DNA from 4 places in the Arthrobacter sp. USHLN218 genome. Region 1 is predicted to be linked to each of the others. Evidence: predicted binding sites of a transcription regulator. Region 1 holds the regulator's gene; each other region holds the start of a gene.
The links. Region 1 encodes LexA, which represses DNA repair genes until DNA is damaged. Its sites were predicted from a motif close to TCGAACANNTGTTCGA; they were not measured.
Positions count from the first base shown of each region.

Region 2: the regulator LexA is predicted to act here: its motif matches at 5,284-5,299, upstream of WFH44_RS00900 (HNH endonuclease signature motif containing protein).
Region 3: the regulator LexA is predicted to act here: its motif matches at 2,966-2,981, upstream of WFH44_RS07350 (DUF6504 family protein).
Region 4: the regulator LexA is predicted to act here: its motif matches at 5,436-5,451, upstream of WFH44_RS04320 (HNH endonuclease signature motif containing protein).

Region 1 is NZ_JBBCYT010000001.1:769,211-776,957, reverse strand. Features, by position in the region: gene WFH44_RS03430 (DUF1844 domain-containing protein) at 1-142, shown strand, start outside; gene WFH44_RS03425 (SseB family protein) at 336-1,214, opposite strand; gene priA (bifunctional 1-(5-phosphoribosyl)-5-((5-phosphoribosylamino)methylideneamino)imidazole-4-carboxamide isomerase/phosphoribosylanthranilate isomerase PriA) at 1,218-1,961, opposite strand; gene WFH44_RS03415 (hypothetical protein) at 1,995-2,156, opposite strand; gene hisH (imidazole glycerol phosphate synthase subunit HisH) at 2,164-2,799, opposite strand; gene hisB (imidazoleglycerol-phosphate dehydratase HisB) at 2,802-3,422, opposite strand; gene WFH44_RS03400 (histidinol-phosphate transaminase) at 3,498-4,592, opposite strand; gene WFH44_RS03395 (LysM peptidoglycan-binding domain-containing protein) at 4,663-5,028, opposite strand; gene lexA (transcriptional repressor LexA) at 5,283-6,044, shown strand; gene WFH44_RS03385 (ATP-dependent DNA helicase) at 6,063-7,747, opposite strand, start outside.
Region 2 is NZ_JBBCYT010000001.1:187,747-195,493, reverse strand. Features, by position in the region: gene WFH44_RS00925 (sensor histidine kinase) at 1-775, shown strand, start outside; gene WFH44_RS00920 (GNAT family N-acetyltransferase) at 788-1,444, shown strand; gene WFH44_RS00915 (PhoH family protein) at 1,441-2,934, opposite strand; gene WFH44_RS00910 (isoprenyl transferase) at 3,265-4,026, opposite strand; gene trhA (PAQR family membrane homeostasis protein TrhA) at 4,210-4,944, shown strand; gene WFH44_RS00900 (HNH endonuclease signature motif containing protein) at 5,313-7,442, shown strand; gene WFH44_RS00895 (thioredoxin domain-containing protein) at 7,587-7,747, opposite strand, start outside.
Region 3 is NZ_JBBCYT010000003.1:1,572-9,318, forward strand. Features, by position in the region: gene WFH44_RS07335 (SOS response-associated peptidase) at 1-25, shown strand, start outside; gene WFH44_RS07340 (VOC family protein) at 73-519, opposite strand; gene WFH44_RS07345 (FG-GAP-like repeat-containing protein) at 621-2,801, opposite strand; gene WFH44_RS07350 (DUF6504 family protein) at 3,077-3,391, shown strand; gene WFH44_RS07355 (DNA polymerase III subunit alpha) at 3,428-6,907, shown strand; gene thrS (threonine--tRNA ligase) at 6,979-7,747, shown strand, end outside.
Region 4 is NZ_JBBCYT010000002.1:149,054-156,800, reverse strand. Features, by position in the region: gene gdhA (NADP-specific glutamate dehydrogenase) at 1-4, opposite strand, end outside; gene WFH44_RS04345 (ArsR/SmtB family transcription factor) at 153-623, opposite strand; gene WFH44_RS04340 (acetoin utilization protein AcuC) at 687-1,898, opposite strand; gene WFH44_RS04335 (TrkH family potassium uptake protein) at 2,019-3,431, shown strand; gene WFH44_RS04330 (potassium channel family protein) at 3,469-4,107, shown strand; gene proC (pyrroline-5-carboxylate reductase) at 4,112-4,969, opposite strand; gene WFH44_RS04320 (HNH endonuclease signature motif containing protein) at 5,463-7,298, shown strand; gene WFH44_RS04315 (cupin domain-containing protein) at 7,356-7,652, shown strand; gene WFH44_RS04310 (DUF1326 domain-containing protein) at 7,743-7,747, shown strand, end outside.

The DNA of each region.
Region 1 (7,747 bases):
GGCGCCGGAAATCGGCAGCCAGCATGCCGGCCCCTTGCGCGACGGGTTGCGCTCATTGCAGTTGGCGTTCCGTGAGGCATCGGTGCTTCCCGACGCTCCGGGCCATGGTCCGGGCGAGAAGTTCACCGGACCGGTCAACTAGAGGGCAACAGCTTTTCGCGAAAAGGCGCCGGGCACAGCTCCGGCGCCTTTTCGCTGCCCGCGGGCCGGCCCGGCGAGCCCAGCCGTTCCGGACCGTGCTGCCCGGCTTGGCGGGCCCCGAAACGCCGCCCGGCTTGGCGGGCCCCGAAACGCTGCCCGGCTTGGCGGGCCCTGACGCTTCCGCCGCCTGCAGCCTAGCTCCCGGCGCGCCCGCCCGCAGCGTCCCGGACGAAGCTGATCTCCAGCGAATCCACCCGTTCGGCAAAGTCCTTGGACGCGCCCAGCCGCCCTTGCAGCCGCCCGGCTAGTCCCTGCAGTTCCGCCTGGCTCAGACCGTCCCTGGCGGTCAGGACCAACCGCAGCTCCGGACCCGGCCCGCCGCCGGCAAGTATGCGCCCCGAGGCCGTCCTGGAGGCGATGCCGCTGCCGGGCGCCAACGCAGTGCGCAGAACGTCCGGTTCTCCCCCGACCGCATCGGCGACGAGGTCCGCCAGCGCAGGGTCGACATAGGAGGGCACCCATTCGTGCTGCTGCGCCAGCGCCCAGACACCCGGGCGGCGCACAACGAAGGTCACCTCGGAGCCCGGGTCCACGACCAGCAGCTGGGCTTTTTCCGCTACGGCCGACAGCGCCGCCCGGGCGGCATAGACGGCCACGGGCCTGGCCTCGGCATGCCAGGCCTCCAGGGCGGACGCCGAGGTGAACACCGGCAGTGCCCGACGTCCGTCGGGCGCCTGCAGCGTCACCAGGGCCATGTCCGCCTGCTTGTCGGCGGTGAGATCGTTGGCTCCGGCCGCTTCCTCACCGAGCTGCGCCACAATCGGAACAAAGACGCGGGCCGAGGCCAGAGCCTGCAGCACCTGTGGTTCTCCCCCGGTGCCGTCGGCCAGCGCCGCGATGGCCTTCAGGTAGCCCTGGTCGGCGCCGCCGTCGTCGTCGTTGAAATTGTGCAGCGGATTGCCCGGCCCGCTCAGGTCGCGGCCGCTCCACGGCCTGCCTGCCGAGTCCGTCGCGCCGCCGGCGCCGGCCAGTGCGGCGGCGATGTGGCCCGGCAGCTCCCTCTTGTCCGCCAAGGCTCAGCGGCGGCCGGCGGTATCGAGTGCCTGGGGCAGCGTGAACTTGCCGGCGTACAGCGCCTTGCCGACAATCGCTCCCTCAACGCCGTGCGGCACCAGGGTGCGCAGGGCGGCCAGATCATCGAGGCTGGAGATGCCGCCGGAGGCAACGACCGGCTTGGCCGTGCGGGAGGCGACCTCCTTGAGCAGGTCCAGGTTGGGACCCTGGAGCGTGCCGTCCTTGGTCACGTCAGTGACCACGTACCGCGCGCAGCCCGCGTCTTCCAGACGGGCCAAAACGTCCCAGAGGTCGCCGCCCTCCTTCGTCCAGCCGCGGGCCGCAAGGGTGGTGCCCCGGACATCGAGTCCGACGGCGATAGCGTCGCCGTAGCGTTCGATAGCCTTGGCCGTCCACTCCGGGTTCTCCAGCGCAGCGGTCCCGAGGTTGACCCGGGCAGCTCCCAGCTCCAGTGCGCGGTCCAGCGATGCGTCGTCGCGGATGCCGCCGGACAGCTCAACCTTGATGCTCAGTTCCCGCACCACGCGCTGCAGCAGTTCGATATTGGAGCCCCGCCCGAAGGCCGCGTCGAGGTCCACCAGATGGACCCACTCGGCGCCGTCGTTCTGCCAGGCCAGGGCCGCGTCCAGCGGATCACCGTAGCTTGTCTCGCTGCCGGCCTCGCCCTGCACGAGCCGCACGGCCTGGCCGTCGGCGACGTCCACGGCGGGCAGCAGTTCGAGGATCGGGGCATCTTGCGTCGTCATAGGGGAATCCGCTTTCTGAACTAATCGAAGGAATTACTCGGCCGGGCCGAGGGTAAGCAGGTATGCGGCCACCAGGGCCATAGCTGCCAGGAACCAGAAGCTGATGATCAGCCATTTCGGCGCCTGCTGGCCGCGGAAGGCAATGGCGCCGCCGGCCAGGAGGCCGGCCAGGCCCATCAGGACAACACTCCACATGCGCGGATCAGCCCAAGGTCCGAAGCCAGTTTTGCAGCAAGGCGGCGCCCGCGTCCCCGGACTTCTCGGGGTGGAACTGTGTCGCGCTCAGCGGACCGTTCTCGACGGCGGCGATAAAGGGCCCGCCGTGATCGGACCACGTGACCATGGGAGGAGTCATGGCCGGCTGGTTAACGTCGAAGTCCCAGTGCTGGACGCCGTAGGAATGCACGAAGTAGAACCGCTCGTCTTCGATCCCGGCAAACAACCGGCTGCCTTCCGGAGGCTGGACGGTGTTCCACCCCATGTGCGGGACGACCTCGGCAGCCAGTCGCTCGACGGTGCCCGGCCATTCACCGATGCCTTCGGTCCTCACGCCGTGCTCGACGCCGGCCTCGAACATCACCTGCAGTCCGACGCAGATCCCCAGGACCGGCCGGCTGCCGGCGACGCGCCTGCCGATCCAGCGGATGGCGTCGACGGACTTGAGGCCCTCCATCACGGTGGCAAACGCCCCGACACCGGGCACGACCAGCCCATCGGCTTCGAGGATGGCCCGCGAATCGTGACTGAGGGTCACCTCGGCGCCGACATGCTCGAGCGCCCGGACCGCCGACCGGATGTTGCCCGACCCGTAGTCCAGTACGGTCACCTTGGGCGCCATGGTCAGAGCGCTCCCTTGGTCGACGGAATGCCTTCGACGCGCGGATCCGGCTCCACGGCGGCGCGCAGGGCGCGGGCGAATGCCTTGAACTGAGCCTCCACGATGTGGTGCGGGTCCCGGCCGCCGAGCACCCGCATGTGCAGGCAGATCTGCGCGTGCAGCGTGATCGCCTCGAAGACGTGGCGGGTCAGGGAACCGGTGAAGTGGCCGCCGATCAGGTGGTATTCCTGGCCGGCCGGTTCACCGTCGTGCACGAGATAAGGCCTGCCCGAGATGTCGACCACGGCGTTGGCGATGGCCTCGTCCAGCGGGACGGTAGCTTCGCCGAAACGCCGGATACCGGCCTTATTGCCCAGCGCGCTCTTCAGGACTTCGCCGAGCGTGATGGCGACGTCCTCGACGGTGTGGTGGGCGTCGATGTGCGTGTCCCCCGAGGCCTTCACGGTCAGGTCGATCAGCGAGTGCTTCGAGAGGGCCGTGAGCATATGGTCGTAGAACGGGACAGTGGTGCTGATGTCGGACTGACCGGTGCCGTCCAGGTTCAGCTCAACCAGCACCGACGACTCGCTGGTGGTGCGTTCGAGGCGTGCTGTGCGTGCAGTGGTGGCGATATCCGTGGTCATGGAATTCCTTTGTGGCAAAAGTGGTCATTGCGGGTTGACTGGGAACCCGCACCTATCAGTCTAGAAGACCGAAGCTCAGAGCAGTTCCCGCAGCCGGTCCAGGAAGGCGGTGGTCTCGGCCTCGGTGCCGGCAGTGACGCGCAGGTGCCCGGCGATGCCGACATCGCGGATCAGCACGCCGGCGTCCAGCAGTCCCTGCCAGACCTTATGCGGGTCCTTCAGGCCGCCGAAGAAAACGAAATTTGAGTCCGACGGCGCGGGCTGCAGCCCGAGCGACGCCAGCTCACTGACGATGCGATCCCGCTGGCCCTTGATCTCCTCGACATTGGCGAGCAGTGCGTCGGCGTGGTCGAGAGCCGCCAATGCGGTCGCCTGGGTGACGGCCGAGAGGTGGTAAGGGAGCCGCACCAGCCGGAGGGCATCCGCAATCTGGGGAGCTGCCGCAAGATAGCCGACGCGGGCGCCGGCAAGGGCAAAGGCCTTGCTCATCGTCCGCGAGACGATCAGCCGCTCCCTGCCCGGCAGCAGCGTCAGGGCACTGTCAGTACCGACATGGGCAAATTCCGCATACGCTTCATCGACGATGACAATCGCCTGGCTCGCTTCGCCTGCTTCGTAGACAGCTTCGACGACATCGAGCCCGAGCGCGGTTCCGGTCGGATTGTTCGGCGAGCATAGGACGACAATGTTGGCCGCGGTATCGCGGACAGCCTTGGCTGCCTGGCCGGCCGTCAGCCCGAAGTCGGCGCCGCGGCGGGCAGTCACGTATTCCGTGTCAGTGCCGCTGGCAAGGAGCGGATACATCGAGTAGGTGGGAGGAAAACTCAGCAAACGCCGGCCCGGGCCGCCGAAGGCCTGCAGGATCTGCTGCAGCACCTCGTTGGATCCGTTCGCGGCCCACATGTTCCCCGCGGAAAGCCCGTGGCCGAGGTACTTGGCCAGCGCCTCCCGCAACTCCGTGAATTCGCGGTCCGGGTAGCGGTTCAGACCCGCCACCGCCGATTGGACGCGCGCCGCTATCGCGTCCGCAACCTCATGAGGCAGTCCATGCGTATTCTCGTTGACGTTGAGGAGCACGGGAACGTCGAGTTGCGGAGCTCCGTACGGAGTCAGTCCGCGCAGGTTGTTACGCAGGGGCAGTCGGTTGAGTAGATCCAGCTGGTCGTTCACCTGACCAGCTTAAGCTCCGGCAGGCCCGGGGCAGGAATCGGGCCTGCCGGAGCGGCTCTTATTACAGTCCCTAGTCCCCCAGCGGGACGAACAGCCGCTGCCCGGCACGGACGACCGAATCCGGCAGGTTGTTCAGCTGCTGGATCTCCGCAATGACATCGTGCGGGTGTCGGTCCGGCGCTGCCAGCACGGCCACATCCCAGAGCGTCTGGCCGGGAGCGACGGCGACCGACACGGTGCGGCCGGGGCCGAGGCCAGGTCCCGAGCTCGCCAAGGCCGGTGCCGTGAAGAAGCCGACCAGGGTCAGCAGGACGGCGGCGCCAAGCATCAGGGGCAACCCGATGAGCACCAGGCGGCCGCGGCGGGTAAGCCGCAGCGCGGGCGTCGAGCCCAACAGAGCGTGCGGGGCGACGTGCGGGGCGAGCTGAGCAGACATGAGGGGTACCTTCCCGTTCCGCGTGCGTATGCATCAGTTGTTTCGAACGCATATTCGAACTGTCGGATTCCATTTGTAGCACTTGTGATCGAATATTGTCGAGACTCGATCGAATAAATGTTTGAGATCGTGCTGTGGCTGCCCTAGGCTTGAAGAAATGGCGGCCATGCCTGAGTGCATCACCTGCCACTGACAACATTGGACCGGCCACCCTGGCTAGCCCGGGTGGCCGGATAGAGAACCGGGGCCAGTTCATGTCGAGGAAGAGTGCAGCTACTTCAGGTACCGCCGGCACGGGAAGCGCACGCAGGCGCGCGGGTGCGTCCCCCAAGAGCCTGACGCCCCGCCAGAAGAAGATCCTCGAGAGCATCCAGCGTTCCATCAGCGCCAAGGGCTACCCGCCGTCGATGCGCGAGATCGGCGACACCGTCGGGCTCGCCAGCCTCTCCAGCGTCACGCATCAGCTCGCGCAACTGGAGAAGCTCGGATATATCCGCCGCGATCCCAAGCGCCCCAGGGCCATGGAGGTCCTGACGCCGCTGACGCTCGAGACGGGCGCGATTGAGATCGAAGGCGTGGCCGAACCGGACAAACTCCGCAGCACTGGCGGCCTGTCGGTGTCGGAACTGGCCACGGCTTCCGACACGGCGATCGTTCCGCTGGTCGGCAGGATCGCCGCGGGCGGCCCCATCCTGGCGGACCAGGTCGTCGAGGACGTCATGCCCCTGCCCCGGCAGCTCGTAGGACACGGCGAGCTGTTCATGCTCAAGGTCTCCGGCGATTCCATGATCGATGCGGCTATCTGCGACGGCGACTGGGTCGTCGTCCGCCGGCAGCCGAGCGCCGTCAACGGCGAGATCGTGGCCGCGCTGCTGGACGACGAAGCTACCGTCAAGACCTTCCGGCAGCGGGATGGCCACACCTGGCTGCTGCCGCAGAACACCCAGTACGAACCGATCCTCGGCGACAGCGCGACGATCATGGGCAAGGTCGTTTCGGTGATGCGCGCCCTCTAGCCGCTGCCCGGCGGGCCCTTAGCCCGCCAGGCGCTGCAGGATCTGGAGCGCCGTCGCCCGGTCCTTCGTCGACCAGAACGGCGGCAGCGCCGCCCTGAGGAAGCCACCGTACCGGGCATTGGCCAGTCTCGAATCGAGCACAGCCACCATGCCCCGGTCCCCCGCAGCGCGGATGAGCCGTCCGGCGCCTTGGGCGAGCCGGACGGCGGCGTGCGTGGCCGAAATGGTCATGAAACCATTCCCGCCTGCCTGCGACACGGCCCGCGTACGGGCAGTCATCAGCGGATCATCCGGCCGCGGGAAGGGAATCCTGTCGATAACCACCAGGCGGCAGGCCTCTCCCGGCACGTCGACCCCCTGCCACAGCGTCATCGTCCCGAACAGGCAGGTATTCGGTTCGCTCGAGAATTGCCGGACCAGCGCAGCCATGGACGACTCGCCCTGGCAAAGGATCGTGAAGGGCAGCCGCTCGCGCATCTCCGCGGCGGCTTCCTCGGCAGCGCGCCGCGACGAGAAGAGCCCGAGAGCACCCCCGTTGGAGGCGCGCAGCAGCGCTTCGAGCTCATCCAACTGTTCGGGGCTTGTCCCTCGGCCCGGCTTGGGCAAGTGGGAAGCCACATACAGCACGCCCTGCTTCGGGTAGTTGAACGGGCTCCCGACGTCCGCGCTGCTGTACTTCGGCGCTCCTTCGCCCAGCAGGCCCAGGGAGCCGGCGACGGCGTCGAATGCGCTGCCGATGGCGAGGGTCGCGGATGTGAGGACGACCGTGTGGCCCTCGAACAGCCCCTCGCGAAGCCTGGAAGCCACCGACAGCGGCGCAACGTTCAGCATCGGCGGAAGCGTTTCGTCCGGGGGTCCGTAACCGCTGCCCGGCGTGAAGCTGCTCGGACGGGTGATCCACAGGACCTCCCGGCTCTGGGCGGTGGAAACTACCCGGTCGCATAGCTCCAGAATTGCTGCCAGCCGCGACCTTGCCATCTGCCTGCCGCCGTCCACCGCGCCCGAGCCATCGGGCTTGGAGTCCGACAGTGCCGTTCGAGCCGCCTCACGCAGCTGGGTCAGCGCCAGTTCCTGCTCGGGCCGCAGGCCGGCCGCCATGAGTCCGGACGGAACCTGGTCGAACGCCGCTTCGAAGCTCTTGGCCGCGGTGTTCAGCGCATCGACGCTGATCGCCGTGTGCTTGCGGGCACTGGAGGCGGCGGCCGTGATCATGGCCGCCGAGAGTTGTCCCGAGACCGCCCCCGTCACGCGGTCCTGCAGCTCATGGGCCTCGTCAATAACAACGAAGTCGTAGTCCGGCAGGACGGCCAGCCCCTCGAACGCGTTGATGGCCAACATCGCATGATTGGTGATCACTACGTCGGCCTCGGCCGCATGCATCCGGGCACGCTCACTGAAGCATTCCGCCGCGACCGGACACCGCTGGGCGCCGAGGCACTCCATGGCGCTCACGGAGACCTGCCGCCAGGCCCGGTCGCTGACTCCGGGCACGATTTCGTCCCGGTCCCCCGTGCCGGTCTCCTCTGCCCAGGCCCGCAGCCGCTTGATTTCCTGTCCCAGGGCGGTGGTCGGCCCGGGGGCCGGCGCCGGATGCGGAACGGTCTCTTCGGCGAGATCGAAGAGCGCCTCCGGAGCATCGTCCGCCGGGAACCCGCCGTCGATCTTGTGCAGGCACAGGTAGTTGTTGCGGCCCTTGAGCAAGG
Region 2 (7,747 bases), 580 kb from region 1:
CACGGCGGACGAGGTTGAGGCGGACCAGCGGGGCATGATGCTGGGCATCCTCCCGCCGATCCTCGGCGCGCTGGCCGTGCTGCAGCTGGTCCAGCTGGTGCCCGCCCTGCGCATGGCCCAGCGCCTGCAGCGGGACAACGCCACCAAGAGGGCGCTGCTCCAGCAGGCCATCGACGCCTCCGAGGTGGAGCGCCAGCGGCTCGCCCGCGACCTGCACGACGAGGTGATCCAGGACCTCTCCGGACTGGCCTACTCGCTCGAATCCTATGAGCTGCAGGACCGCCCGCCCGGCCGGGAGTTCCTGGGCCGCACGCGCATGCTGGTGCAGGACAATATCAGCACCCTGCGCGGCATCACCACGGAGCTCTATCCGCCCGACCTGGCGGCCCTCGGCCTGGCCGGGGCCCTTGAACGGCTCGGCGACCCGGTGCGCGCCCGCAGCATGGCCTGGTCGCTGAGGCTGCACGGGGCGCCGGAGGCCGACGAGCAGCAGTCCGCGTTGCTGTACCGGGCGGCCCGGGAGGCCGTCACCAACGCCGTCAAGCACGCCGCGGGCGCGAGCCTGGTCAGCGTTTCGCTCACGCGTACCCCCTCCGGGCACCTTGAGCTTGCCGTGTACGACGACGGCGAGGGGTTCGCGCCGGAGGCCGCCGAACGGGCGGGGCACTTCGGCCTGCAGATCCTGCAGGACACGGTGCAGGCGGCCGGAGGGACGTTGTCGCTGCATTCGGCGCCCGGACAGGGAACGGAGGTCCTGGTCAGGCTTCCCGCGTGATACACAGGGGAGATGACGCGACTGACCGAGCTGTGGCCGCTCTTCGGCCTGACCCTGGGTGCCGGAGACCTGACGCTGCGTCCGGTCGCCGATGACGATCTCCCGCCGCTGGTCGACGCCGTCCTGAGCGGCATCCACGAACCCGGCGAGTCGCCGTTTGCGTTCCCGTGGACCGACGTTCCGCCCGAAGACCTGCCGCGCAACACCGCCATGCATGTCTGGCAGCTGCGCTCGAAAACCAGCCCGGGCAGCTGGTCGCTCCTGTTCGGCGTGTGGCGCGGCGGCGAATTCCTGGGCTGCCAGGAACTGCTCGCCTCGAGCTTCGCCGAGACCCGGACCGTCAGCACCGGCTCCTGGCTCAGGCGATCGGCACAGGGGCAAGGCTTCGGCACCCGGATGCGCGCCGCCGTCGTCGGTTATGCCTTCGACTACCTCGGCGCGGAGGTCGCGGAGAGCGAGGCAATGGACTTCAACAAGGCGTCGCTGGCCGTGTCCCGGTCGCTTGGCTACAGGCCCAACGGGATCTGGCGCCATTCCAGCGGCCGCAGCCAGGTCACCAACATGCAGCGCATGCGCCTGGTGCCGGAGGACTTCCGGAGGCCGGAATGGACACTCGAGGTTGCGGGCCACCCTGAGGCGGCCCGCTTCCTCGGCGTGCAGCCTGCCTAGATTTCCGCGCCCTCGAGCAGCTCGGTCACCAGCGCCGCGATCGGCGACCGCTCGGACCGCGTCAGGGTGATGTGGCCGAAGAGCGGATGGCCCTTGAGGGTTTCGACGACGGCGGCGATACCGTCGTGCCGTCCGACCCGGAGATTGTCCCGCTGCGCGACATCGTGGGTCAACACGATCTTCGAGTTCTGGCCGATCCGGCTCATGACTGTCAGCAGGACGTTCTTCTCCAGGGACTGCGCCTCGTCGACGATCACGAACGCGTCATGGAGCGAGCGGCCGCGGATGTGGGTGAGCGGAAGGACCTCGAGCATGCCGCGGTCCATCACTTCCTCGACCACCTCGGTGGACACCAGGGCGCCCAGGGTGTCGAAGACGGCCTGCGCCCAGGGGTTCATCTTCTCCGACTCGGAGCCCGGGAGGTAGCCCAGCTCCTGGCCGCCCACGGCGTACAGCGGCCGGAAGACCACCACCTTACGGTGCTCGCGGCGCTCCAGCACGGCTTCCAGGCCGGCGCAGAGGGCCAGCGCCGACTTGCCGGTGCCGGCGCGGCCGCCGAGGGAAACGATACCGACCTCCTGGTCCATCAGCAGGTCGATCGCGAGCCGCTGTTCCGCCGAGCGGCCGTGCAGCCCGAAGACGTCGCGGTCCCCCTTGACCAGGCGGACCTGCTTGTCGGCTCCGACGCGGCCCAGCGCGGAGCCGCGGTTGGACAGGAGGACCAGGCCGGTGTTGCTCGGCATTTCGGCCGCGGCCGGGATGAACACCGGCTCGTGGTTGTAGAGGGCGTTCACGTCGTCCTCGAAGACCTCCAGCTCCGCGACCCCGGTCCAGCCCGAGTCCTTCACCAGCTCATTGCGGTACTCGTCCGCCTGCAGCCCCATCGCGGAGGCCTTCACGCGCATCGGCAGGTCCTTGGAGACCACCGTGACGTTCTTGCCCTCGTCGGCGAGGTTCTTCGCCACCGCCAGGATCCGGCTGTCGTGGTCGCCGCCGCGGAAGCCCGCGGGCAGCACGTCCGGCGAAATGTGGTTCAGCTCCACCCGCAGCGATCCGCCCTCTTCCCCGAGAGGGATCGCGTGGTTCAGGCAGCCGTGTTCGACCCGCAGGTCATCCAGCAGGCGCAGCGCCTTCCGGGCGAAGTAGCCCAGTTCCGGATCGTGCCGCTTGCCCTCCAACTCGGTGATCACCACGACGGGCAGGATCACCTCGTGCTCGGCGAAACGTTTCAGGGCCAGCGGGTCGGACAGCAGCACCGACGTATCGAGCACGAAGGACTGGGCCGTCGGCCCCGCCGCTTCGCCGGACTGCCCCTCCGGGCCGGAGGCCGCCTCGCCGCTCGGGCTGCCCGGCCATTGCCCCGCTTCGGGGGACGGCGCTCCCGTTTCCGGGCCGGAAACAAGAAGACCGGCGGCAGCGGCGGAAACATCAGGTTCCTTCGCCGCGCGGCCGGTCTTGGCAGCTTGACTGGTCATTTCAAAGGTGGCCACATTAACTCCCGTCCGGAGCGCAGACGCTCCGAATCGTTCGGATTGGGGCGACGCGGTGAGGCCACCTGGCCGGTACCGGCCTCCCCCCACGCTTCTGCATGTGGCGACCTTCCGATCAATCGGCGGGGTTGCTGACTGATACCCCCAAATTACGCCCCTGTAATTCGGGTACACAATGCCCGCGGCGGGACAATTGGGTAAATTCCCTGTGAACGCGGCCGGGCCACGGAAACGGGCCACCCGCCGTCGTCAGGGCTGGACGCGGCGGCAGCTTCCACCCGCCGCAGGAGCCGGCCGGATACGCGGAATCCGGGAAACCGGACGCAGGCTTCAGGCGCCGAAGCGCCGCTGCCGGCTCGCGTAATCGCGCAGCGCCCGCAGGAAATCCAGCCGGCGGAAATCCGGCCACAGCGCCTCGCAGAAGTAGTACTCGCTGTACGCGCTCTGCCACATCAGGAAGCCGGAGAGCCGCTGCTCCCCCGAGGTGCGGATGACCAGGTCCGGGTCCGGCAGCCCCCTTGTGTAGAGGTAGCGGGAAATGTCGTCGACATCCAGGGTCTCAGCCACGGATTCGACGTCGCGGCCGGCCTTCCCGGCAGTCCGGAGCAGTTCCTTGACCGCGTCCACGATCTCCTGCCGGCCGCCGTAGCCGACGGCGACGTTCACGTGCACGCCCTGGACATCGGCCGTCTGCTCCGCCAGCGCGCGCAGCTTGCCGGACAAGTACGCCGGCAGCGTCTCGAGCGCACCCACCGGCCGCACCCGGACGTTCTTGCCCTCGCCCAGCCGGTCCAGCGTGTTGGCGATGATGCCCATCAGCTGGTCCAGCTCCTCGCTGGAGCGGTTCATGTTGTCGGTCGAGAGCATGTACAGCGTGACGACCTTGACGCCGAGCTCATCGCACCAGCCAAGGAACTCGAGGATCTTGTCGGCACCGGCCTGGTGGCCCTCGCGAGTGGGGCTTCCCGCCAGCTTTGCCCACCGGCGGTTGCCATCAACAACGACGCCGATGTGCCGGGGAATGCGGTCTGCGGCCAGGGAACGCTGCAGCCGGCGCTCGTACATGCGGTAGGCAACTGCGGGGAATCTCAAACCGCTCCCGCCTTTCCATTACCGCTTTCGAGGACTGCCGCCGGACAGCGGACACCGGGAAAGATTCTATCGCCTCGACCCCGACGGAACCGACGCGGCCCGTTCCGCGCCGCCCATGACCGCTATGTTCCGGCTGTTACCGGCCGGCAATCCGGTGCCCTTCGGCGGCGGTAGAATCGGCCCATGAACCCCAGCCGCCCAGTCCCTTCGACCCAACCGGCCGGGGGTCCGGATCGCATAGACGGCCCTGTTGAAACGGCCGTCGAGAGCCTTGCCGACGCCCTCAACATCAAGCCCAAATTCCGAGGCTGGCTGCATGCGGGAGCCACACCGCTGGCCCTCATCGCGGGAATTGTCCTCGTCACCCTCGCCCCCACGGCGGCGGGAAAGACGACCTCCGCCATCTACGCAGTCACGGGCCTGCTCCTCTTCGGCGTCAGCGCCGTCTACCACCGCGGGAACTGGCAGCCGAAAACCAAGCTGGTCCTCAAACGGCTCGACCACAGCAACATCATGCTGGTCATCGCCGGCACATATACCCCGTTGGCCTGGGCGCTGCTCGAGCCGTCCCAGGCAACACTCCTGCTGTGGCTCATCTGGTGCGGCGCCATCGCCGGCGTCGCCTTCCGCGTCATCTGGACGCACGCGCCGCGCTGGCTGTACGTGCCGATCTACTGCGCCCTCGGCCTCGCCGCGCTCTTCTATGTGCCGGACTTCTTCGCCGCCAACGCCGCCGCCGCCGTCCTCGTCATTGTGGGAGGCGTGTTCTACATCGCCGGCGCCGTCTTCTACGGCATCAAAAAGCCCAACTTCTCGGTCACCTGGTTCGGATTCCACGAGCTCTTCCATGCCTTCACCGTCGTAGCCTTCAGCTGCCACTTCGCCGCCATCATGCTCGCCGTCCTCGACCAGTCCTAATCATCCGAGGCCCGGAGGCACTCCCTGCCAGCCCTGTCCTAGCCCGTTCCCGAGGCTCGGCCAAACCGCACCCCTGCCCGATTCCCACCGGGCCCCAAGCCAGCTCCAGGGCCCCGGCTCTAGCCACCCCCAAGCCCCGTCCCTGAGCAGCGCCAAGCTATCTCCGCAAGCCGCGCTCCAGCCCGACCCTCAAAGCGCCGACGCTGGCCAGCGCCAAGCTGCTTCCCCATGCCGCGCTCCGGCCGACTCCAAGCCCCGACGCTGGCCAGCCCCAAACACCGTCCTGCACCACCCCAGACGCACGAATGTCAGCTTGGTGGTTATCCACACCCGTAGCCATCGAAGATGTCTTCGACTAGAATTATGTGATGGCGAACACATCAGCGGAACGTCCGAACGGAGAGTCTCCGGAGCCTCGCCACGGCTCCGGAGACTCCCGGCCCCGCCCGGACGGGTCCCCTGACGCCGCTGCGACAACGCCCGACCCGGGTGAACCTGCCGCCTCCTGCGACCGGCCCGATTCCGGCCCCGCGGTCGGTGTCTGCGGGGTGGGTCTGCGGCCGACGGACCCGTTCTCGTGCCGGCCGCCGTGGGAGGAGCATTCCTGGGAGGAGGGCGAGGCCGTGGATGCCGAGGGCATCCCCCTCGACGCCCCGGATACCCCGATCCCGCTCTACGTGCTGACCGGCCATGACGCACCGCCGGAGGAAGACCCGTGGGCCGCCGCCCGCGGCGCGTTCACGCCCCCGGCCTGGGAGCCGGTCCTGCCGGCCCGGTCCGGGCAGATCAGAGACCTGCTGCCCCTGCTGGGCTCCCGCGAGCCGTCCCGCCTGCTCTACGAGGAAGCCGCGCACGAACTCATCGCCGCCCGCCGCGCCTCTGCCTGGCTCGAGGCCCGCATCCTGCGCCTGCTCAACGCCCTGGTCCGCGAGGCCGTGAACGAACAGCCCCACGGCTGGCCCCCGCCACTCGGGCCGGGCACCCCGGACGAACACCTGGCCGAAGCCGCGGCCGTCGCCGAAGCCGCCGCCGCCCTGCAGATCCCGGAAAGGACCGCCGCGATCCGGATCAACTACGCCCGGACCATCGCCGGGGAATGCCCCGCCACCCTCGAAACCCTCGAACAAGGCCACCTGACCGGAGTACAGGCCGCGATCATCACCGACGAAACCACCTCGCTGCCGCCCCGGGCCCGGCCCGGATTCGAACACGAACTCCTCGACCTCGCCCCGGTATGCTCCACCGGCAGCCTGCGCCGCCGCGCAAGAACCCTCCGTGAAAAACGCCACCCCGAAACCATCACCGCCCGCCGCGCGAAAAAAGCAGCCGACCGCCACCTCGAGCTCAAGCCCGACTACGACGGCATGGCCTGGCTCTCCGCCTACCTGCCCGCGGAAACCGCCGTCGCCGCGTTCAACCACGTCCAGGCCATCGCGCTCTCCGTCCAAGGCCCCGAAGAGCTCCGCACCCTGACCCAACTGCGCGCCGACGCCCTCACCCACCTCCTGCTCAGCAGCACCCCCAAACCGCAGCCCCCGCCAGCGGTAGCACCCGCCCCCGGCACCGAGGGCCCGGGCGCTTCCGACGCCGGCGCCACGGCCGGCGCCGAGGGCCCGGGCGCTACCGAAGCTGCCATCGGTGCCGGAGGCCCTACCGAGGCTTTTCATCCGGCGGCGGGGCCCGGGGACCTGCGGGAACACCCTGCCCTGGACGGCGGGCTGCCTCCGGGCGCCGGGTACGGGATCGTGCCCACCGTCGCGCTGACCATCCCCGCCCTGACCCTGCTCGGCCTCGGCCAGGAACCGGCCCACCTCGACGGCTACGGGCCGATCCCGATCGAGGCCGCCGCCCGGCTGGCCGCGAACGCGCCCTCGTTCACCCGCGTCCTGACCGATCCGGTCACCGGCGCGGTCCTGGCCATGGACCGCAAACAGTACCGTCCCACCGCGGCGCAGCGCCGCTACCTGCGCCTGCTCTACGAGAAATGCACGTTCTACGGCTGCTCCCGTTCCAGCGAGCACTGCGAACTCGACCACACGATCGGCTGGGCCGAGGGCGGCTCCACCGATACCGACAACCTCGGCCCCGAATGCAAACGCCACCACCGGCTCAAAACCGAAACCGACTGGAACCTCCAACAACCAAACCCGGGCGAATTCGACTGGACCTCCCCGGCCGGAATCAGCTACCCGACCAGACCCGAACCCCTGGTCCACACCCCGCCCGAAGAACTCGCCAGCATCCTCGAACGCCACGAAATCCACACCATCAACACCAAACTCCGCGCCTACTACCAACGCAAGCACCAACAACCCCAACAAACCGGCCACACCCAACCAGCCGGACCCGCCGGACAGGGAAACCCAGCACAGGCGCGGCCCGCGGCCCTCCCGCCACCCACCGGCGCGCCCAACCCGCCAGACCAAACCAACGCGGGCACGCCGCGCGACGCGGGGCACCACCACAACTGCGGTCCCGACGAACCACCGCCCTTCTGACAAAGGCCTGGATGCCGACGCCTAAGTGCGCCCAGCGCACAGCCGATCTGCCCTCGGACATTCGTGTGCGGCGCACTTGCAGCCTCACGCGAACTGACCACTCAGCCCGTGGCGACAAACTCCCGCTTGCCTCGGTTGCGGTCGTTACCTGACTGAGGACAGCTCGGCGATCAGCCCATCCACGGTGGCGACAGGGCGCCGGCAGACCATCCCTCGGCACACATATGCCAAGGCACCGGAGTCCGGGGCGGGCTTGCCCCGAAGGAGGGGCACACGTTCGGCAGCCGTTCCAGGGGATTCCGCCC
Region 3 (7,747 bases), on a different contig from region 1:
GGAACTGATCGACGCCGCAGCCTGACACCTGCGGGCACTCCCCGCGACAGCGCCGCCTCACCGCACGCCGCATTAAGGCGAGGGCATGCCCAGGCTCACGTTGCCGCCGTCGTCCACGGAAAAGGCCGGATTAAACACGATGTCCCAACGGAAGCCGTCCGGATCGGCGAAACAACCGCTGTAGCCGCCCCAGGACTGATGCCGGCCACCCGACACGAGCGCCGCCCCCGCGGCAACGCCTTCTGCGAGCAGCCGGTCCACCTCTTCGGGACTACCCACGTTGCGGCCCAGCGAGACCGGGACCGCGGGGCCCTGCTCATGGTGCCCGACGTCGCCGTATTCGCCACGCATGCTGGCCACGTCCCACAGCGCGAGGATCTGGCCGTGCGCGCTCTGGAGGAAGAGGATTTCGCCTTCCTGCTCGGCCAGCGGCCGCCAGCCGAGGCCGTCGACGTAGAAACGGCGCGAGCGCGCCACGTCGCGCACTCCGAGGGTGATGGCAGAGACGACAGGTTCCATAGGTCCATGGTTCCGCTGACGGCGGACCGCAGCAAGGAGCCCGGCCGGTTCCGGCGCTGCTGCACAGCTGGGAAACCGGTCGGGCTCCTGGCGGCCGTTGGCTAGGGAACGATCATCATCGTGCTCCAGCCGCTGGCCCCGATCTGGACGCGGGTTCCGAGTCCGCCGCTGCCGTTACCCGGGTAGAGCCACAGCGTGCCCTTGGAATCGCGCGCCATCAGGTCCATGGAGGCGCCGGCGTCGAAGGCTCCGGGCCCGTTGAGCCCGCTCATCGCGTTCCAGCCGCTGGAACCAATGAGCTTGCGCGTGCCGAACTTGCCGGTGCCCGTGCCCGGGTAGAGCCACAGCCGTCCGCTGGAGTCGCGGGCCACCATGTCCGCCGTGCCGCCGGCATCGAAGGTGCCGACGCCCGCGAGCTGGCTCATGGCGTTCCAGCCGCTGGCTCCCGCAACGCTCCTCGTTCCGAACCGGCCGGAGCCGTTGCCCGGGTAGAGCCAGAGGGCGCCGGCGCTGTCGCGGGCGAGCAGGTCTACCCTGTTGTCGCCGTTGAAATCGCCGGGCGACACGAAGGCGCCCATGGAATTCCAGCCGGTGCCGATCTGCTTGCGGCCCAGCAACCCGCCATTGCCGGCGCCCGGGTACAGCCAGAGGACGCCGTCGGTGGCCCGGGCGATGACGTCGGAGTTGCCGTCGCCGTCGAAGTCGCCGGGCATCATGATGGCGCTCATGGCGTTCCAGCCACCGGAGCCGATATTGACCCGGGTACCGAACCGCCCTGTGCCATTGCCGGGATAGAGCCACAGCTTGCCGTCGCTGCTGCGGCTGACCAGGTCCGGGTTGCCGTCGCCGTCCATGTCCTTCTGCTCGGCGGCCGTAGCGGAGGCCGGGGCACCGTCGCCGATTCTCCATACGTGGGATACGGGCGAACTGACGTTGCCCGCCGGGTCCACGGAGCGGACGTTGAAGGTGTAGATGCCGTCGTTCTGTGCGTCGTAGGTCTTGCCCGTCACGCAACCGGTTTCCCAGGCGGCGTTGGTGGGCATCAGCTGGCAATCGAAACCGGCGCCGGCCTCCGAACTTGAGAAGTTGAAGGTCGGCGTCCTGTTCAGCGTCGGATTCGAGGGCATGGCCCCGCTGAACGTGACGGGCGCCGGGGTCGTATCCACGGTGATGGCCAGCTGGGTGGATGTCAGGAACTCCGGTGCAGCCGGGTCCGTGGCGAAAACGGGGTTGGCCATCCGGGTGGAGATCCTGCGCTGACCGTCCGCCAGCGGAGCGGTGGGCGTGATGCTGTAGGTCCCGCCCGCGCTTGCGGCCGAACCCGCCACCGCGCCGTCGACCAGCAGCTCCACCGTGCCATCTAAGGGAACGGTGCCGCTGAAGGTCGGCAGGGTGGCGTTGGTGATGTTGTCCGTAGAGGAGCGTCCGGTATCGCTGGCGGCGACCAGGTCAGGGGTGCCCGGCGCGCCGTCGGTGGTATCGGAAATCACGCCCTGGACGGCAAAACTGCTAACCGTGAGGGTGTTCACTCCGGGGCCGCCGGCGTTGGGACCCTCCACACGCACGAAGTTGTTGCCCGACGGGGCCCCGGTGACTGCGGAGGCCACATTCGGGTTGCCCAGCGTGCCGGCGGGCGGATTGACCTGGCGCAGGAACGTGGCGGTGGTGCCCACCCCATAGTTGCCGAGGAAGGCGCGGCCGACGCCGTCCCAGTCGCAGGCGGCGGTTGCGGTTGGGGTGCAGAGGCCGCTGTCGATCGTCTGGCTGATCTCGCCTGCGCCCTTCCTGTTGTCCGTTGCGGTGTAGGTATGGACCCCGTAGGGGTGCGTGATGGTGTACTGCGCCCCGATCACCAGGTTCTCGATCCGGAACCTCAGACGGGCAAAGCCCATCTGTTCACCGGGAACGACGGCGCCGTTCACGTGTGCGCCTTCAAGCGCGGCTTCGTAGAGGCGGAGGTTTCCGCTGCTGGCTTCCGCGGCGAACCAGAAGGCTTCTTCGGGGAAGTTGTCGGGATAGGAGGCTGGCCCGGGATTGGGCTGCGTGGAGAGGCAGCCGAGTTCCGCCGTGTAGCAGAACTGGAGCCTGACAGTGCCGTCGGAGAACCACAGAGGGTAGCCGTTGGCAGGATCAACGGGGCCGGCTGGCGGAAGCTCGGCGTGCGCTGGCGCGATGGAAAGCGGGGCGAATGCAGCGGCCAAAAGGGAGGCCGCGGCGACGGTGGTAACGAGTTTCTTTTTGGCTGGATGCCGGTGCGGTGCTGACCTGTGTGCGAGTGGCATGGTCTTGCTCCTTTGAAACGGTGTCCTCGGGCACCAAATGGCTGGTGGAGCCAGTTGCGCAGGGTGCGCTGCTGCAACTGTGGGCTCCGATTATTGGATAAACGTTGGGACGGGGGAGCGGCCGGCGATTTTGTCAGAGCGGGCGCCTAGGCTGGCTCTTGGATTCGAATACATATTCGATTAGAATGAAGGGGTCAAGCTTTTCGGCAGGCGTGTTGGCAGGAGCGCGCAGCCGAGGGCTCAGGCCCGTAATTCCAGAGGAAGGTGACTGGAACATGGGTGTTTTCAGCGAATCGATCGAAGTTGTTTGTTCTCCTGCCGGCCAGCCGATCCGGCTGGTGTGGCAGCACAGGACATGGCATGTGGCAGCGGACCCGGTGCGCTGGTACGAACGCCGCAATTGGTGGGCGGAGGAACAGCGCGCCGAGCGGGGCAGGGGAGCCGGGCTGGTGGACTACGAAATCTGGCGGGTCCAGGCCAGGCTGAACAGCCGCTCGGCTTTGCGCACCTTCGACCTGTCGCACCATGCCGACAGTGCGCGATGGCGCATGATCCGCGTCCACGATGCCGCCCAGCGCCTGAGTGCCTAGCCAGAGGCGCCCGGAGCTCCTTATCCCGGATAGAAAATGAGCTTTACCCATCTGAATGTCGCATCCGCTTTCAGCGCACACTACGGGGTGTCCTGGCCGGATGAACTTGTCGCCGCGGCGGCAGGGGACGGAGCCGATGCCCTGGCCTGCACCGACCGGGACGGCCTGTACGGCACGGTCAAGCATGTCCGGGCCTGCCTCGCTGCCGGCCTGGATCCGGTTGTGGGTGCCGACCTTGCCGTCAGCGACGGCAAAGGCGGCAGTTCCGGGCGGGTAGTGGTCCTGGCCCACGGCGGAAACGGCGGCGCGGGCTACCAGGCGTTGTGCCGGGCGGTTTCCGACGCCCATGAAGGGACGCCTGCCGGCAGGGGAAGCAAGCGGGGCCACGGGCCGGCGGTGGAGATCGGGCAGCTGGCCCGCCGCGCCGCCGGACCCGATGGCCGGGCAAGCGGCTCCGGCCCGGTCCTGACAGTGTTGCTGGGCCCCTATTCCGACGTAGGACAGGCCCTGAGGAACCGCAGCTACGCACAGGCTAGGGCGCTCGCAGAGCGCTGGCGCAGCCGAATGCCTGCGGGTGCGCTGGTCGTTGAAGTGGCCAGCCATTTAAGCACTCCCGGGGGCAACCTCAGCACGGCCCATGCTGTGCGGCTGTTCAAGCTCGCGGATGAATTGAAGCTCCCCGCCGTGCTCACCAACGCCGTGCGGTATTGCCGGGAGGATGATGCCGCGACCGCGGACGTGCTGGATGCCGTCCGTGCCTTGACGGCGCTGTCCAAGCTGCCGGACCTGCAGCCCAACGGACAGGGCTGGCTTAAAAGCGGGAAGCAGATGAAGGCCCTGGCCCGGGAGATAGCGCGGGAAGCCGGTGCCGGGGCAGCAGGTGCCCGCAGCCTGCTGGCCACGACCGCCGCGGTAACGGACAGGTGCCGGATGGATCCGGTCGGGGACATGGGGTACAAACGGCCCGTCGTTCCGGAAGCTTCCGTCATCGGTATTACCCGGGAGCCGGCTGTGGAACTGGTCCAGCGTTGCGAGGACGGCATCGGGCGGCGCTTCCCCGGGATCGGCGGCACGGCAGAGCGCAGGCTCAGGGACCGGCTCAGCCACGAGCTAAGCATCATCACCCTGCTCGGGTTCGCCCCGTACTTCCTGACGGTGGCCGAGGTGTCGAAAATGATCACCGGCATGGGGGTGCGGGCGGCGGCCCGCGGATCCGGCGCCTCGAGCCTGGTGAATTACCTGCTCAACATCAGCCACGTCAATCCGCTGGACCATGGGTTGATCTTCGAGCGGTTCCTTTCCCGGGACCGGTCCACGCTGCCGGATATCGACATCGACGTCGAAAGCGCCGAGCGGCACAGGGTCTACCGGCAGATCTTCGACCGCTTCGGCGCGAAACGGGTCACCCTGATGAGCATGCAGAACGGTTATCGGGCACGAGGGGCCGTCCGGGATGCCGGTCTTGCCCTGGGCATGGAGGAAGGGGACATCGACGGGATCGCCAAACAGCTGTGGCGCTTCTCCGCGCGGAATTTCCGTGAGGCAATGGAAGAGAAGCCCGAGCTGCGGGGGTTCTCCGCGCAGGTGGAGCAGAACCGGCAGCTGGATTTGCTGGTGGACGTGACCGAACGGCTGGACCGGTTGCCCCGGCATATTTCGATGCATCCGTGCGGCGTGATCCTCGGTGACGAAACCCTGCTGGACCGTACCCCGGTCCAGCCCAGCGGACTGGGGCTGCCAATGAGCCAGTTCGATAAACATGACATGGATCCGATGGGCATGCTGAAACTGGATGTACTGGGGGTGCGGATGCAGTCCTCCATGGCCTACGCCCTGGAAGAGATTGCCAGGATCCATCCGGACAAGGCTGCCGTCGCAGCGGCGGGCCGACACCCCGGAGCCCTCGGCGGCGGCCCGGACTACATCGTCGAGGGGGGCCGCATTGATCTGGAGGCCGTCCCGCTCGACGACGAACCGACCTACGAACTGATCCGCAGCACCTACACCCTCGGCTGCTTCCAGATCGAATCCCCGGGCCAGCGCGAGCTGGTGGGCAAGATGGCACCACGGAACTTCAACGACCTGATCATCGATATCTCGCTGTTCAGGCCCGGACCGATGAAGTCCGACATGGTCCGCCCGTTCCTTGAACACCGGCACGGCTGGGCGCCGGAGAATTATCCGCATCCCGACCTTGAGCCGGTGCTGAAGGAAACCCACGGCGTGACGGTATTCCACGAGCAGGTCCTCAGGACTTTCGACGTCTTCACCGGTTGCGGACTGGCCAAAGCGGACGAGTTCCGCAGGCTGCTGGGGGACGCAGCGGCCGAGCCTGCGGTGGAAGAACACTTCAGGGGCAAGGCCCTCGAACGTGGCTACACGGCGGAAACCGTCGACAAGGTCTGGAACACGCTGAAGGCCTTCGGCAGCTTCGGGTTCTGCAAGGCGCACGGTGCGGCCTTCGCCGTGCCCACCTACCAGTCCGCCTGGCTGAAGGCCCATCATCCGGAAGCCTTCCTGGCCGGACTGTGGGAACACGACCCCGGCATGTACCCGCGCCGCCTGCTGGTGGCCGAAGCGCGCAGGATGGGGATCCCGATCCTGCCGCTGGACATCAACCGCAGCAGCGACAAATACCGGGTAGAACGTGTCCCGGGGGAAGGCGGCTCCGGCGGGAAGCTGGGAATCAGGCTCAGCCTCGCCGGCATTTACGGCATGTCCGGGGCCGAGCTCAAGCGGATCGTCCGCGGCCAGCCCTATGATTCCCTTGCCGATTTGCGGGCCCGCGCCAAAATCAGCCGGCCGACCCTCAAGCGGCTGGGCCAGCTGGGTGCCTTCGATGAACTCAACCGGACGGCCGGCCGCCTGGACACTGCTACCCGGGCGGACATCGTGCACCACCTGGACAAGCCGCCGGTCCGCCCGGTTCCGCGCAGGTATGAGCCCATCGAAGGCCAGCTTGCCCTGCCGCTGGGCGATCTTGAACTGTGCAACCTGAAGACGCGGCTGCCGGAACCCACCACGCTGGAGAAGGTCAAAACGGAGCTCGACTTGATGGCCGTGGACGTCAGCGCCCACCTGATGGCCAGTTATGCCCCGCTGCTGAAGGAGCTGGGGGCCACCCCCGCTCAGGACCTGCTCTCCCTGCGCAGCGGCACCGACGTGCTGGTCGCCGGCATCCGGGTTGCCACCCAGACGCCGCCGATGCGCGGGGGACGCCGCGTGGTGTTCATCAGCCTGGATGACGGTACCGGCTGCGTGGACTGCACCTTTTTCCACGAGGCGCAGGAGAAAGCCGGGCCGCTGCTCTTCGGCACCAGGCTGCTGCTGGTCCAGGGCACCACGCGGAGGACCGGACCCCGCGGCATCAGCCTGCAGGCCTCCAACGCCTGGGACCTGACCGAACACGGGACGCTCCCGCTGCCGGAACGCAGCCAGCCGAAGCTGTCGTCCGGGCAGCCAACACTCGAGCTGCCCTCGCGCCCAATGTTGGTTGGGCTCAATATCAGCGGATAACATCGAAGTGGCTCGCGGCACCCAAAGTACGGTGGCGCAACGAGAGCCCTCGACAACCAAAGGAGACCTCCGTGTCAGCGCCCCAAACCATCACCCTCATCGTCGACGGCGAAGAGAATAAGGTGACGACGGGCACTACCGGAACCGAGCTGTTCGCGGACCGCCGCGACGTCGTCGTTATGCGCGTGGACGGCGAACTCCGCGACCTGGACCGCGAGCTGCCCGACGGCGCGAGCGTCGAAGCCGTCACCATCGGCTCGCCCGACGGCCTCAATGTTCTGCGCCACTCGACCGCCCACGTTATGGCCCAGGCCGTGCAGCAGCTGCGTCCGGACGCCAAGCTCGGCATCGGCCCCTACATCAAGGACGGCTTCTACTTCGACTTCGACGTGGAGGAACCCTTCACTCCCGAAGACCTGAAGACGCTTGAGAAGATGATGCTCAAGATCGTCAACCAGAACCAGAAGTTCGTCCGCCGGGCCGTCAGCGAGGATGAAGCCCGCCAGGCGATGGCCGGCGAACCATACAAGCTGATCCTGCTCGGACTGAAGTCCGACGCGGACGAAGCCGGCGAAGGTGCCAGCATCGAGGTTGGCGCCGGCGAAATCACCATTTACGACAATGTCGACCGCAAGAGCGGGGACATGATCTGGTGCGACCTGTGCCGCGGCCCGCACCTGCCCAACACGAAGCTGATCTCCAATGCCTTCGCCCTCACCCGCAGCGCTGCCGCCTATTGGCTCGGCAGCGAGAAGAACAAGCAGCTGCAGCGCATTTACGGCACCGCCTGGCCGACCAAGGAGGACCTGAAGGCCTACCAGGAGCGCATGGCCGAGGCGG
Region 4 (7,747 bases), on a different contig from region 1:
CCAAGGCCTGCTCCTTCTGTTGCGTTTTCGGCGCACGCATCCGGCGTGCATGGACCGACTAACGATGGAACCACAGACCTGTGAGAAAAACGAAACACACTCGACACGTCGGGAGTCAAGCGTGTAATGAAGGCTGCGCCGCAGCGCGCGGTTCAGGTCCGCCGGCCGCGCCTCAATTTCGGCAGGTGCGCCAGTAGATCCGCGGCCTGTTTCGCGGCCTGGTTGGCGGCCTGTCCGAACGACCGGCCCAGCGGCGCGGCCCCTGCCGCTTCGCCCTCCGCGGCCGGCGCCATCGCCACGGCCGGCTCGGGAACCAGCGCAACGGCCGGCGGCAGCGGCTCGGCCGCGGGGGCCGGTGCCGCCCCGAGACCGAACGATCCGACCCAGTCCGCGACATCCTGCAGCGGCCCGGGCTGCAGACCGTAGTAGCGCTTCTGCCCCTGCGCCCGCATCGAGACGAGGCCGGCTTCGCGCAGGACCTTCAGGTGCTTGGAAACCGTGGGCTGGCTGACTTCGAGCTCGTCCACGAGTTCACCGACGGCCTTGTCGCCGTCCCGGAGCGCCGCCAGGATTTCCCGGCGGGTTGTCTCCGCGATAACGGCGAAGACATCATCGATGACCATTCCATTACCCTAACCGCATATACGCTCTCTGGCATCCTCCTAGGCGGGCGCGCCGCCGGGACCTCAGTCGAACCAGGGATCCAGGCCGTGCAGCGGGAAGATTTCCTTGCGCGTTGCCATTACCGTGCGGTCAACGGCGTCGTTGGGGTCGTAGCCCACTTCCCAGGATCGCCACCAAAGCCGGGCGTCGTCATTCATCACCAGAGGCGCCGACTGGCCGTACCGTTCATGGACGTACGCGCGCCACGGACGAGGCACCTCGGACTGCAGGGGAACCGGGTGGCCCGAGACGATGGCCAGCAGATGCGTCCAGGCGCGGGGAACGACGTCGAAAATGTTGTACCCGCCCCCTCCCGTGGCGACCCACCGGCCGCCACAGACCTGGTCAGCGAGTTCCGCGATGTCCAACATCATCTGCCGCTGCGCGTCGACGCTCAGCCGAAGGCTGCTGAGCAGGTCCTGGGCGTGGCCGTCGCAGCCGTGCTGGCTGACGATTACTTCGGGCTGGAACGCCTTGGCCAATTGCGGCACGACGGCGTGGAAGGCGCGCATCCACGCGGCGTCTTCCGTGCGCGGCGGCAGCGCGACGTTGACGGCGCTGCCGAGTGCATCCGGCCCGCCGACCTCGTTCGAGAAGCCGGTACCGGGGAACAGGGTCCGCCCGGTTTCATGCAGCGAGACGGTCATCACGCGCGGGTCGTTCCAGAAGATGTTCTGCGTGCCGTCCCCGTGGTGCGCGTCCACATCCACGTAAAGCACGCGCTGCACGCCGCCGTCGAGCAGCCGCTGGATGCCGACCGCGCAGTCGTTGTAGATGCAGAAGCCGCTGGCCTTACTGCGGGCCGCGTGATGCATGCCGCCGCCGAAATTCACTCCGCGGACGGCGCGGCCGTCGAGCAGTGATTCCGCCAGGTGCAGGGTTCCCCCGGCCAGCCTGGCGCTGGCTTCATGCATCCCGGCGAACACCGGGTCGTCCTCCGTACCCAGTCCGCGGTCCTCGTCCGGTTCATCCGGATTGGCGCTCACCTTCCGGACGGCCCTGACGTACTCGGGCTCGTGGACCGTTTCCAGCTGCGTGTCCGTGGCCACCTCGGGCCGGACCACAGTGACGTTGCTGCGCTCGAGGATGCCGAATTCGGCGGCCAGCCGGGCCGTCAATTCCAGCCGGATCGGCGACATCGGGTGCTGCGGCCCGAAGTTGTACGCCAGCATCGATTCGTTCCAGACGATTTCCGTAGGAAGGGCGGCTGCTGGGTTCTCGGACATCTCAGACATCCCCGTCAGGCTACGCGAATCGGCGCCGTGGCGCATGATTCTGCTCACTGTGACGAAGGGAGGATGATTTACTACTGCTAGGAAAACCGTCCTCCCCGATCCAACCGTCAGAAGCGGACCATGACACTGAACCAGCGGCCACGGCTGCAGGAGCAAAACACCGGGCTGCGCTCCATCTTCGGCAACATCCGGGACTTTGTCGACCGGGTGGCCAACAGCTCACCGGCACGGCTCGCACTGATCGTATATGCCGCCGTCGTCCTGGTCTTCGCAGGGCTGCTATCCCTGCCTATTTCCGCCGTGAACGGGCAGATCACGCCGCTGTACGACGCAGTCTTCACCGCCGCTTCCGCGGTTTGCGTGACGGGGTTGACCGTCGTGTCCACGGCGACGTACTGGACCTTCTTCGGGCAGGCGGTCATCCTGCTGGGCATTTTCATCGGCGGCTTGGGCACCCTGACCCTCGCCTCGATGCTGGCGCTGATGGTGAGCAAGCGGCTGGGTGTGCGCGGCAAGCTGATCGCCCAGCAGGCCCTCAGCAATGCGGGCCGTCTTGGCGAGATCGGCACGCTGCTGCGGATCGTCATCACCACCTCGGTGCTGATCGAACTGGCCTTGGCGCTGATGCTGATCCCGCGGTTCATGATCCTTGGCGAGCCGTTTGGCCAGGCGGTCTGGCATGGAGTCTTCTATTCCATCTCGGCTTTCAACAACGCCGGTTTCACGCCCCACTCCGACGGGCTGGTGCCCTATGAGGAGGACCTCTGGATTCTTGTGCCGCTAATGCTCGGCGTTTTCCTCGGCAGCCTGGGCTTCCCCGTCGTCATGGTGCTGCTGGAGCGCGGCTGGCGCTTCAGCAAGTGGAACCTGCACACGAAGCTCACCATCCAGGTCAGCCTGATCCTGCTCGCTGCCGGCAGCGTGGCGTGGGGAGCGCTGGAGTGGAACAACGCAGCGACCATTGGCGGCCTGTCAGCAGGTGACAAGAGCATTCACGCCGTCTTTGCCTCCGTCATGACGCGCTCCGGCGGCTTCAACCTGGTTGACCAGAATTCCATGGAACAGACCAGCATGCTGCTGACCGATGCGCTCATGTTCGCCGGCGGGGGTTCCGCGTCGACTGCCGGCGGCATCAAGGTTACGACTATCGCCATCGTCTTCCTCGCCATTGCGGCGGAAGCGCGCGGCAACCGGGACGTGACCGTACACGGCAGGACCGTTCCTGAGGGCGCCATGCGCGTGGCCATCTCCGTCATCGTTATGGGCGCAACGTTCGTCGCCCTGGCGGCGGGTGCCCTGCTGACGATCTCCGGCGATTCCCTTGACCGCGTGCTGTTCGAAGTCATCTCGGCCTTCGCGACGGTGGGCCTGAGCACCAACCTCAGTGCGGAGCTGCCGCCCGAGGGCAAGTATGTGCTCTGTATCCTGATGTTCGCAGGGCGCGTGGGAACGATCACCCTGGCCTCCGCACTAGCGCTGCGCGAGCGGCGCCAGCTCTACCACTTCCCGGAAGAAAGGCCGATCATTGGCTGACAGATCCTCGGGCAACCGCCCCTCGCACAACGCTCCGGTGCTCGTCGTCGGACTGGGCCGTTTCGGGGCTGCCACGGCCGAGCAGCTGGTCAAGCAGGGCCGCGAGGTCCTGGCGATCGAACGCGACCCCGCGCTGGTGCAGAAATGGTCCGACCAGCTGACCCACGTCGTCGAGGCCGACGCGACCAACATCGACGCCCTCCGGCAGCTCGGCGCGCAGGACTTCACCTCGGCCGTCGTCGGGGTGGGCACCTCGATCGAGTCCTCGGTGCTCATCACCGTGAACCTGGTGGACCTGGGCATCGAACACCTGTGGGTCAAGGCCATCACCGCCTCGCACGGCAAGATCCTGACCCGCATCGGCGCGAACCACGTGATCTACCCGGAAGCCGATGCCGGCCGCCGCGCCGCACACCTGGTCGGAGGGCGGATGCTGGACTTCATCGAGTTCGACGACGGTTTCGCGATCGTCAAGATGTACCCGCCCAAGGAAACCCAAGGCTTCACGCTCGGTGAGTCCTCGGTCCGATCCAAGTACGGGGTGACCGTCGTCGGCGTGAAATCACCGGGCGAGGACTTTACCTATGCCCGGCCGGAAACCAAGGTCTCCGGCCGGGACATGCTCATCGTTTCAGGCCACGTCGACCTGCTCGAGCGCTTCGCCGCCCGCCCTTAGCGGGTCAGCCCAGCTCCTTCGAAAGTTCCGCGGCCCGGTCCGCCGCGGCGCGCATCCCGGCGGCAATAACGGCGGGCAGCCCGGCCTCGTCGAAGGCCGCGATCGCTCGTTCCGTCGTGCCGTTCGGGCTGGAAACGGCCTTCCGCAACGCCGCTGGGTCCGCCCCTTCCTGGGCCAGCATGGCGCCCGCCCCGGCCACAGTTTCCTGTGCGAGGATCAACGCCAGCTCGGATCCCAACCCAAGCTCCGCCCCCGCCTTGGCCATAGCCTCCGCCAGGTAGAACACATACGCCGGACCCGACCCGCTGACCGCGGACACCGCGTCCAACTGATCCTCCGGCACGACCACCACAGTCCCCGCCCCGGAGAACAATGCCTCGGCCAGCTTCAGCTGCTCCGCGCCGGCATGGGTTCCGGCGGCGATTCCGACGGCGCCGCGCCCCACCTTCAGCGGGGTGTTCGGCATGCTGCGCACCAGCGGCTGGCCCTGGGGCAGGGCTGCCTCCATGGTCGCCACCGTGATCGCTGCGGCAACACTAACGACGACGGTCTCCCGCGCCAAGTCATCCGAGATCCGCCGGCAGAGGTCTGCGATGCCAGCCGGCTTCACGCCCAATACCACAAGCCCGGCTCCCTGCACGGCCTTGCTGTTAGCCTCGGGATCTTCGTTCTCGGCCAGCACCGACAGACCCGGATACCGGCCGCGCAGCTCCTCTGCGCGCTCCGCGCGGCGCACCGTAGCGGTGACTGATTGCGCGTCCGTCCCGCTGGACAGCAGCCCCGCCAAAATGGCCTCGTTCATGGATCCGCAGCCGAGGAAGACCGTGCGGCCGGAAGAAGAAGTGGAAGTCTGTGCAGTCATGCTGACATTGAATCACGGGGCGGAAGAGGGCTCCGGCGGAAAGCATTCACAGACTTCTCCCAGCTTCTTAAGGGTTTCGTCCCAAATTCGCTCCCTACAGTCTTAACTACCTCATAAAGGTGCGAGTGATTACGGATCAGACTTCCTGGTCTGATCCGAGTGCCGGCAGGTCAGCGGATGTCTCCCCCAACCGTCCGCAGGACCTGCCGGCACTTCTCTTTAACCAGAACCTGCACCGGCTCCCGGGGTCATCTCCCCGCCTCGGCCGCAAACGAACGGGCCGTGACCTACCCAGAAGCTGCACCGGCTCCCGGAGTCATCTCCCCGCCTCGGCCGCAAACGAGCGGGGCATTGCTACCGCCCGAGGGCGCCGGATTGCCGGGTGAACCACCTCCTCGCCCGTCGGCCTCTTACCCGGTTTCGGCCCGTTTCACTCGTCCTACACTACGAAGATTTAACGTGCTATCAGAACGTATCTTCGATAGAATGAGACATGGCGATCGCACCCTTCGAAGCGGTTCAGGAAGCCCCCGGCTTCCTCGCTTCGATGCGCGACGAACTGCAGGACTTCGCCGCCGCCTTCCGCCGGGAAGCCGGCCTCCAGAGCCCGCAAACGGTGGCCCAGTGCGTCGGCCTCTTCGAAGACCTCTCCCGGACCCTCGAGCAGCTCCAGGTCGCCGGGGCGCACGCCGCCGACCGGCACGGCGTCGCCGGCATGACCGGCCGGGATCCGGCCAGCCCGGACCCGGGCAGCCCGGAGCCGAGGTCGGAGTTCCGGGACACCGCGGACTACCTCCGCACGAGGCTGCGGATCAGCCGCAGCGAAGCCCGGCGCCGCCTGCGCATCGGGGCCGGCACCCTGCCGCAGACCCTGATCTCCGGCGGCCAGGCCCCGCCGGCATACGAACACCTCGCCGAAGCGCTGGCCGGATCCGGGCTCGGCGGCACCGCCGCCACCCTGATCCACGACACCCTCGAACGCGTCCGCCCGGCAGCGGCCCCGGAGGACCTGGCCGCCATGGAACACCAGCTCACCCGGCAGGCCACCGAAACCGACCCCGACACCCTGCGCGTCATCGCCCGGTCCTGGGAAGCCGCGATCGACCCGGACGGGGCCGAACCCAGCGACGAACAACTCGCCGCCCGGCAGGGCGTCTTCCTCAAAGGCAAACGCCGCGGCCTGCACCGCTTCGAAATCGCCGCGACCGACGAACAATACGAACACCTCATCACCGCCATGAACACCGCCACCAACCCCCGCCTGCAGACCACCTTCGGCGATCCCGGTGACACGAGTGAAGGCGGTAAGACCGCCGGCACCGACAACAGCGAAGCCGCCACCGGGCACGGCGACCGCGCCGACGGCGACTCCGCAGCGGCCGGGGTCGCGGCCGGCATGGACGGCGACGGGCGGGCGTTCCCGGGCTGGCCGATGCCCACCCGCCCGCAGCAGCTGCTCGAAGGCCTGGTCGGCTCCTGCCGGATCGCCCTGACCACCGACAAGCTCCCCAGCGCCGGGGGCCACCGGCCGCAGGTCATGGTCACCATCGACTACCAGGACCTCGTCCAACAGATCGGCGCCCAAGCCGGCACCTCCGGCCAGGCCGTGTTCGGCGGCCTCATCACACCCCGCACCGTCCGCAAAATGGCCTGCGACGCCGACCTCATCCCCATCGTCCTCGGCGGCAAAGGCGAAGTCCTCGACGTCGGACGCGCCCAACGCCTCTTCACCCCCGCCCAGCGCCGCGCCCTCGTCGCCCGCGACAAAGGCTGCGCCTTCCCCGGCTGCACCATGCCCGCGCACTGGACCGAAGCCCACCACATCCGCTACTGGAAGAAACACAACGGCCGCACCTCCGTCGCCAACGGCGTACTCCTGTGCTCCTTCCACCACCACCTCATCCACACCGGCGACTGGACCATCGAAACCATCGACGGCATCCCCTGGTTCATCCCGCCCGCCTACACCGACCCCTCCCAAATCCCACGCCGCAACCACTACCGCTCCCCACCAGTCCTCAAACGAGCCGAACAACCCACCGAAACCACCCGACGGACCGACAGCCGAAGCCCAAGCTCCGCAGGGCCACCCCCACAGGCCGACAGCAGAAACCCAAGCACCGCAGGCCCACCCCCGCGGACCGACAGCAGAAACCCAAGCACCGCAGGGCCACCCACGCGGACCGACGGCCGAGGCCCAAGTCCCGCCGCGTCCCCGTCGGCGGGCACTGCCGCGGCTTCCCCCGAACCGGCACCGGCCACATCAACCCGCGGCTGGAGCCGACCCTTCGGCGACGGCCCGCTGCAGCCGGACACGCCTCCTTGGTAGAAAGGTATTGGCAGCACACGACCACTTGATTCCAGCCAGAGAAATTGGTGACCGATTATGCCCACCCAGGCGCAGGCAACCGTCCAGATCGACAACGAACATTTCCGCGTCACCGAATGGCGGTTCCAGCCCGGTACCGAGACCCGTTGGCACCGCCACGAGTTCGACTACGTTGTGGTGCCGATGACGACGGGGCCTCTAAAACTGCAATTGGCTGACGGCGAATCCATCAATGAACTGACAACCGGCCAGTCCTATACTCGGCTGGCCGGCAGCGAACACAACGTCATCAACCCCGGCCCGGAGGAGTTTGTGTTCGTCGAAATCGAGGCCAAGAATCACTCGCGAGACTAGGACCTGAGCCCATAGCCACTTAGGCCGCGTAGGAGGAAAATCAATACCGGCACCGCCATTCTCCCGGGGGAATTCGGGAAGGAGTCTGAAATGGC